2 regions of the Pseudomonas sp. L5B5 genome follow, and region 2 is predicted to be linked to the other one. Evidence: predicted binding sites of a transcription regulator. Region 2 holds the regulator's gene; the other holds the start of a gene.

Region 1 (4,166 bases), 2.8 Mb from region 2:
GTCGTTCGGGTCGAACTTGTAGGTCGTCGCCGCCGTGTTGATGGTGGTGGCGTCGGAGTTCAGGTTGATGGTCGAGGAAATCGAGTCGGTTGGCTTCGGCGCCAGGTTCGACGTATCGATCCGCAGGTCGGTCAGAACCCCGTTGATGATCTTGCCGTTGGCATCCACGGCATAACCTTGCAGGCGAGCAGTGCCATCACTGTTGGTGATGTAGCCTTCCTTGTCGGCCTTGAAGGTACCGGCACGGGTATAGGACAGCGAGCCATTGGTGCTCAGCACGAAGAAACCCTGGCCCTGGATGCCCATGTCCAGCACGTTGCCGGTGTTGTTGATGTCACCGTTGGTGAACTGCTGGGACACGTTGGACAGGCGTACGCCGTTACCCACTACCTGAGTGCCGCTGCCCAGCTTGGTGGCCGAGTACACGTCAGCGAATTCCGCGCGGGAAGACTTGAAGCCGGTGGTAGCAACGTTGGCAATGTTGTTGCCTGTCACGTCCAGTTGCTTGTTGGCAGCGTAGAGACCGCTAAGGCCGATATTGAAAGACATATTCCACTCCTTGTGCCGGTTAGTCGGCTCTAGATACCAATGGTTTGTACTTTGGACAGCCCGATAGGACTGCTCATGCCCGCCAGGTTCAGCATCAGCTCACCGCCGGTCTGGCTGATGGTGACGCTGTTGACCGTGGCCGGCAGGTAAGTGATCAGGTCAATGCCCTTGCCATCGATGGTGGTGCTGGCCTTGAACGTATAGCTGCCCGGTTCCGCCTTGGTACCGTCAGTCTTGGTACCGTCCCAGACGAAGCTGGCGCTGCCGGCTTTCTGGCTACCCATGTCGATGGTCTTGACGGTCTTGCCGTCCTTGTCGGTGATGGTCACGGTGACCGAGCTCACACTGGCCGGCACGCTCACCGAGCCGGTCATGCTCTTGCCGGTATCGACCTGGGTGTTACCGGTCTGGACGATCACCGAACGGCCTACCAGGGACGACGCCTGCAAGGCCTGGGACGACTTGTAGTTGCCCGTGATGGAGTTCACCGAATCATTGAGGGTGGTGATCCCTTCCAGAGTCGAGAACTGTGCCAGCTGGGCCACGAACGCACTGTTGTCCTGGGGATCCAGCGGGTTCTGGTTCTTCAGCTGGGTCACCAGCAATTTGAGGAACGCATCCTTGCCCAGGGCCTTCTTGCCGGAAGCGCTGTTGGTTGCGGCAGCCAGGCCATCGGCACTGGTATTCGCCGTCTTTTTCGACGAATTGGCCAACACATCCTTGAGGGATGGGGCTGTAGTGGTATCAGTAACGCTCATCGAATTCGCCCCTTATCACTGACCCAGGGTCAGGACCTTCTGCATCATGGTCTTGGCGGTGTTCATCATCTCGGCGTTGGTCTGGAACGAACGACTGGCGGAAATCATGTCGGCCATCTCCTCCACTACGTTGACGTTGGGGTAAAAGACATAACCCTTGGCATCAGCGGCCGGATGGTTGGGCTCGTAGCGGGCCTCGAGATTGCTCTGATCCTCGACGACACCCAGCACCTGCACACCCTGGCCGGCTGCATCCTGGTTCTGGAACAGCGAGCCGCTGTCACCGCCCTGGGCATTCTGGAACATGGTGGCGAACACCGGATGGCGTGCACGGTAGGTCTGGTCGATGCTCGACGAGACGCTCTCGGCGTTGGCGATGTTACTGGCGACGGTATTCAGACGGGTGGTCTGAGCGCTCATGCCACTACCGGCAATATTGAAAACACTGGCAAGGGACATGGATTACTCTCCGCGCAGGGCTGCAACCAGCCCTTTGAATTTGCTGTTGAGCAGCGTGAAGCTGGCCTGGAATTCCACCGCGTTCTGCGCATAGTTCGATTGCTCGAGCTGGGCATCCACGGTGTTCTGGTCGATCGAGGGCTGCATCGGGGTGCGATATTGCAGCGATTCGTCGCCACTGCTCACACCTTGCGCTTCGATATGCCGGTTATTGGTCAGGTTCAGGCCGAATGTGCCCTTGTTGGCCTTGTCGTTCTGCTCGGCGAGCACAGCGGAAAAGTCCAGGTCCCGAGCCTTGTAGTTCGGGGTGTCGGCGTTGGTGATGTTGTTGGCCAGGACTTCGGCACGCTTGGCGCGAAAGCCAAGTGCCTGTTCGTGGATACCGAGCGCTTTATCGAAGCTGATGCTCATTTCGGGAAACCTTTGGGTGACCTGATTTTTCGTTGGCTTGAACAAAGCAATCTGCGTGCCAAATAGCAAAGCCCCGTAAACAGGGGCTTTGCGGGCAGCGGCAAGGCGGCAAATGCCAGAAAAGCGGCAATGGTTTTCCGCGAAGTGCCGGCAAAGCGGCAATCACCCTGCCGTTCCGGCATGAATGGCAGGCATGAAAAAAGGAGGCCCGAGGGCCTCCTTTTCGTGTCGATCACCGGCAGCGATCAGCGTAGGTTATTTCGCCTGGTAGATGATCCCCGGGTTGCACTGCACCATCTGGTAAAGGTCCGGCAAACCGTTGAGCGCCTCGGATGCCCCCAGGAACAGGTAGCCACCCGGCTTCAAGGTGCTGTGGATACGCATCAGGATGTCCTTCTTCACCTCCGCCGAGAAATAGATCAGGACGTTGCGGCAGAACACCATATCGAACTTGCCCAGGCTCGCGTAGCTATCCAGCAGGTTGAACGAGCGGAACTCGACACGGTTCTTGATCGGCGCCTTGACCACCCAGCGGCCCGGCCCCTTGGGGTCGAAATAACGCTGCAGGCGCTCGGCCGACAAGCCACGACCGATAGCCAGGCTGTCGTATTCGCCAGTCTTGCAGTTGTTGAGCATGGTCCCCGACAGGTCGGTGGCAACGATCTGCGCGCCCATCTTCAACTGACCCATGTTGCTGCGCTCGAACTCGTCGATGGACATCGACAACGAGTAGGGTTCCTGCCCCGACGAACAGGCCGCGGACCAGATCCGCAAGCGCTGGTTGGGACTGGCCTTGATCGCTTCGGGAAGCACCTTGTTCTTCAACACCTCAAAAGGATAGGTGTCGCGGAACCACAAGGTCTCGTTGGTCGTCATGGCGTCCACCACCATCTCGCGCAAACCGCCGCGAGGCTGGGTCTGGATACGCTGGACCAGCTCGCCCAAGGTTTTTATACCTTGCTGCTCCATCAGTTTGTTGAGACGGCTCGAGACCAGATATTGCTTGTTTTCCCCGAGCAAAATACCACAGGCTTTTTCCAGGAAGACCCGGAACTGTTCAAAATCCAAATTACCCGTAGACAATGCTGCCGCCTCTTAAATCTAGGTCCACCAAGGGCCGCTGCCCTCAGCTGTGGTCTGCTGCTTTGATCCGGTCGACTACCCGGGATGCCAGGTCATCAGGACGGAACTTGGCAAGGAAGTCATCGGCACCGACCTTCTTCACCATCGCCTGATTGAACACCCCTGACAACGAAGTATGCAGGATGATATGCAGCTTTTGCATGCGTGGATCATTACGTATCTCGGCCGTGAGGGTGTAACCGTCCATTTCGGGCATCTCGATGTCGGAAATCATCATGAGGAATTCCTCTTCCGGCTTCTTGCCCTCGTCAACCAACTTGCGCAGGTAGTCCAGCGCCTGTCGGCCGTCGTTCAACGCCACCACTTCAACGCCCACGGTCTGCAGGCAGCGAGTGACCTGCTTGCGCGCCACCGACGAATCGTCGACGGTCAGCACCCGCAGGGAAACGGCCTTGTGCTGGGTCTCGACATCCACCACTCCGACCGAAATCGACTCGGAGGTGGGCGCGACTTCCGCCAGCACTTTCTCCACATCGATGATTTCGACCAGCTGGCTGTCCACCCGGGTCACCGCCGTGAGGTAGTGATCGCGCCCGGTCCCCTTGGGTGGCGGATGGATCTCTTCCCAGTTCATGTTGACGATGCGTTCCACCGAGCGCACCAGGAAACCCTGGGTCTTGGTGTTGTACTCAGTGATGATGACGAACGGATTGCTCTGATCCTGCAAACCGCCGGACCCCGTGGCCATTGCCAGATCCAGGATCGGAATGGTCGCCCCTCGAATATTCGCGACACCACACACGACAGGATTGGATTTGGGCATCAGGGTCAGCTTCGGGCATTGCAGCACCTCGCGAACCTTGAATACGTTGATCCCGTAGAGCTGCCCGCCGTCCAGACGGAACA
Region 2 (4,166 bases):
CCAGGTCGGCGTCTACCGGCATGCCACGCTTGAAACCGAAGGACTCGACCAGGAAGGCGGTGCCCGGCTCTGGCTGGTTCAGCAGCCGCAGCTTGATGGTGTCCCGCAACTGGTACAGGTTGAGATTGGTGGTGTTGACCTTGAGGTCGGCCAAGTCGACGATCGGTCCCAGCAGTTGGGTCTCGTCGTGGATGGCCTCGGCCAGTGAACGGTTGGCGCTGCTCAGTGGATGGCGCCGCCGGGTTTCAGAGAAGCGCTTGAGCAGGGTTTCTTCATCGGCGTCCAGATACAGCACGTCACACTGGATGTGCCGGCTGCGAACTTCTTCCAGCAGCTCCGGAAAGCGCGAGAGGTGGCTGGGCAGGTTACGAGCGTCGATGGAAACCGCCACCAGTGGCTGTGCCAGCTCGGTGTGGATCAACGCGCGTTCAGCCAGTTCGGGCAGCAGCCCTGCAGGCAGGTTGTCGATGCAGTAGTAGCCGTGATCCTCGAGAACATCGAGGGCAGTGCTTTTGCCTGAGCCGGAGCGGCCGCTGACGATGATCAAGCGCATGGTTACTGACCGTTCTGTTCGTCCAGCACGACCTGGTACAAGGCTTCGTTGCTGGTGGCGCTGCGCAGCCGGTCACGCACTTCCTTGCGATCGAGCATGCTGGCAATCTGCCGGAGCAGTTCCAGGTGCGCATCGGTGGCGGCTTCCGGGACCAGCAGGACAAACAGCAGGTCCACCGGAGCGCCGTCGATGGCGTCGAAATCGATCGGAGCGTCCAGATGCATCAGCGCGCTGATGGGGGACTCGCAGCCCTTGAGGCGGCAGTGGGGAATGGCGATACCGTTGCCGAAACCGGTGGAGCCGAGTTTCTCGCGGGCGATAAGGCTCTCGAAGACATCCTGCATCTCCAGATCAGGCACTTCACGGCTGATCAGGTTGGCAATTTGTTCGAGGGCGCGTTTTTTACTGCCGCCCGGCACGTTCACCAGGGAACGGCCGGGGGTCAGGATGCTTTCAAGTCGGATCATGGGAGGGGAGTATCAGCGACCCGTGCCTTGGAGAAGGTGGAGTTGCTTTTCCTTATGCTTTTTCAGTTGGCGGTCAAGCTTGTCCGTGAGCAGGTCGATTGCGGCATACATATCGTCATGTTCTGCATTGGCTACGACCTCCCCACCGTGGATGTGCAGGGTCGCCTCGATTTTCTGCTTCAGCTTCTCGACGGCCATGGTGACCTGCACATTGGTAATCTTGTCGAAATGGCGCTCCAACCGGTCGAGTTTTTCGCCGATGTAGACGCGCAGAGGTTCAGTCACTTCAAGTTGGTGTCCACTGATGTTGACTTGCATACAGCTTCTCCTTCGTTGCCAGTGCATAACGCGGCAGGCCGTTTTGCCTGCCACCTAGACTGTGCCTGAAACCTGCTGTACATCGATCCGGCTACCGTGCCGGATCATCGCTTGGCAGATTTCAAACACACTCCGAAACGCTTTGGCCTGCCCGGCGGCTACATCAACCGCTTGCGTTCGCTGGAAGGCGCGATCCCAAGGGATTCGCGGTACTTGGCGACGGTCCGGCGGGCTACCTGAATGCCTTGTGCCTCCAGTAAACCAGCGATCTTGCTGTCACTCAACGGCTTTTTCTGATTTTCCGCAGCCACCAGTTTTTTGATGATTGCGCGGATCGCCGTGGACGAGCATTCACCGCCTTCGGAGGTGCTGACGTGGCTCGAGAAAAAGTATTTCAGTTCATATATGCCCCGTGGGGTATGCATGAATTTTTGCGTGGTCACCCGGGAAATCGTCGATTCATGCATGCCTACTGCCTCGGCAATGTCATGCAGGACCAAGGGCTTCATCGCTTCGTCGCCGTACTCGAGGAAACCGCGTTGATGCTCGACGATCTGGGTGGCGACCTTCATCAGGGTTTCATTGCGGCTCTGCAGGCTCTTGATGAACCAGCGGGCCTCCTGCAACTGGTTTCGCATGAAGGTGTTGTCGGCGCTGGTATCGGCGCGACGCACGAACCCGGCGTACTGGGCGTTGACCCGCAGGCGTGGCACGGATTCCTGGTTCAGCTCCACCAGCCAGCGTTCATTGTCCTTGCGCACGATGACGTCCGGGACTACGTATTCGGCTTCGCTGGACTCGATCTGTGAGCCTGGGCGTGGGTTGAGGCTCTGCACCAGTTCGATGACCTGGCGCAGTTCATCTTCCTTGAGCTTCATGCGACGCATCAGCTGGCTGTAGTCGCGGCCGCCCAGCAGGTCGATGTAGTCGTTGACCAGGCGCTGGGCCTCTGCCAGCCATGGTGTGCTCGGCGGCAACTGGCGCAGTTGCAGCAGCAGGCACTCGCCCAGGTTGCGGGCGCCGATGCCGGCCGGCTCGAATTGCTGGATGCGGTGCAGCACGGCTTCGACTTCGTCCAGTTCAATGTCCAGATCGGGGTCGAAGGCTTCGAGAACCTCTTCCAGGGTCTCGTCCAGGTAACCCTGGTTGTTGATGCAGTCGATCAGGGTCACTGCGATCAGGCGGTCGGTATCCGACATGGGAGCCAGGTTCAGTTGCCAGAGCAGGTGGCTCTGCAGGCTCTCGCCAGCCGAGGTGCGAGTGGTGAAGTCCCACTCGTCGTCATCGCTGCTGGGCAGGCTACTGGCGCTGGTCTGGTAAACGTCTTCCCAGGCTGTATCCACCGGCAGTTCGTTGGGAATGCGTTCGCTCCACTCGCCTTCCTCGAGGTTATCCACCGTCGGGGCGGTTTCCTGGTAGGAGGGTTCCTGGATCTCGGTGTTGGGTTTGGACTCGGTGTTGTCGGCCAGGGGGTCGCTGTTGTCGAAGTCGTCGCCTTCTTCCTGGCGTTCGAGCATCGGATTGGACTCCAGAGCCTCCTGGATTTCCTGTTGCAGGTCCAGGGTCGACAGTTGGAGCAGGCGGATGGCCTGTTGCAGCTGAGGTGTCATCGTCAGCTGCTGGCCCATTCTCAGGACTAGCGATGGTTTCATGGCAGGGGCTTAACACCTTAATTGCCGGCGCACATGCGCCATCCACTACAGGGCGCCGAAGCGCCAAACATAAGCAAATTATATGCCTGAAACTGAAGTGTTTGCCTAGAGCGCTGTAACAATAAAATTTGTAGGGTTTAACGTTCCCGACGCCCTGGCAATGGGCCCAACACCTCAGCCCTTACAGGCGGAACTCATGGCCCAGGTAGACTTCCTTGACCAGTTCGTTGGCCAGGATGGTCGCGGAATCGCCTTCGGCGATCAGTTGTCCGTCGTTGACGATGTAAGCGGTCTCGCAGATGTCCAGGGTCTCGCGGACGTTGTGGTCGGTGATCAGGACGCCGATCCCCTTGGCCTTGAGGTGGTGGATGATCTGCTTGATGTCGCCGACCGAGATCGGGTCCACGCCGGCGAAAGGTTCATCCAGCAGGATGAACTTGGGGGCAGTGGCCAGGGCGCGGGCGATTTCCACGCGGCGGCGCTCGCCACCGGACAGGCTCATGCCGAGGTTGTCGCGGATGTGGTTGATGTGGAACTCCTGCAACAGGCTTTCCAGCTCCTGGCGACGGCCGGCCTTGTCGAGTTCCTTGCGGGTCTCGAGGATGGCCATGATGTTGTCGGCCACCGACAGCTTGCGGAAGATCGAGGCTTCCTGGGGCAGGTAGCCGATGCCGGCGCGAGCACGGCCGTGCATGGGCTGGTGGCTGACATCGAGGTCGTCGATCAGGACCCGGCCCTGGTCGGCCTGGACCAGGCCGACGATCATGTAGAAGCAGGTGGTCTTGCCGGCACCGTTGGGGCCGAGCAGGCCGACGATCTGGCCGCTGTCGATGGACAGGCTGACATCACGCACGACCTGGCGGCTCTTGTAGCTCTTGGCCAGGTGCTGGGCTTTGAGAGTTGCCATTACTGCGCCTTTTGCTCGTCGGTTTTCTTTTTCGGCTGGATGACCATGTCGATCCGCGGACGTGGCGCGGTTACCGCGCTGCCGTTGGCGCGGCCGGCGTTGGCCACTTGCTTGACGGTGTCGTAGACGATCTTCTCGCCTTCGGTGGTGTTGCCGTCGTTGATCACCTTGGCCTTGTCGATCAGCACGATGCGATTTTGCTGGGCATGGTACTGGATGGTCACGGCATAGGCCTGGACCGGCTTCGGATCGGTCTGCTTCTGCAGTTG

What was found. Region 2 encodes sigma-54, which starts transcription at its own class of promoters, with help from an activator protein. Its sites were predicted from a motif close to ANTGGCATNNANNTTGCTNT; they were not measured.
Region 1: flgB (flagellar basal body rod protein FlgB) is a predicted target of sigma-54. The motif match lies at 2,221-2,240, and genes of this name have one in related genera.

The regions. Positions count from the first base shown of each region.
Region 1 covers NZ_CP084742.1:5,959,119-5,963,284, reverse strand. Annotated here, with positions in the region: gene flgE (flagellar hook protein FlgE) at 1-549, opposite strand, end outside; gene flgD (flagellar hook assembly protein FlgD) at 579-1,307, opposite strand; gene flgC (flagellar basal body rod protein FlgC) at 1,323-1,766, opposite strand; gene flgB (flagellar basal body rod protein FlgB) at 1,770-2,177, opposite strand; gene cheR (protein-glutamate O-methyltransferase CheR) at 2,433-3,260, opposite strand; gene LGQ10_RS27485 (chemotaxis protein CheV) at 3,304-4,166, opposite strand, start outside.
Region 2 covers NZ_CP084742.1:3,143,446-3,147,611, reverse strand. Annotated here, with positions in the region: gene rapZ (RNase adapter RapZ) at 1-553, opposite strand, end outside; gene ptsN (PTS IIA-like nitrogen regulatory protein PtsN) at 556-1,020, opposite strand; gene hpf (ribosome hibernation-promoting factor, HPF/YfiA family) at 1,033-1,338, opposite strand; gene LGQ10_RS14475 (RNA polymerase factor sigma-54) at 1,497-2,990, opposite strand; gene lptB (LPS export ABC transporter ATP-binding protein) at 3,172-3,897, opposite strand; gene lptA (lipopolysaccharide transport periplasmic protein LptA) at 3,897-4,166, opposite strand, start outside.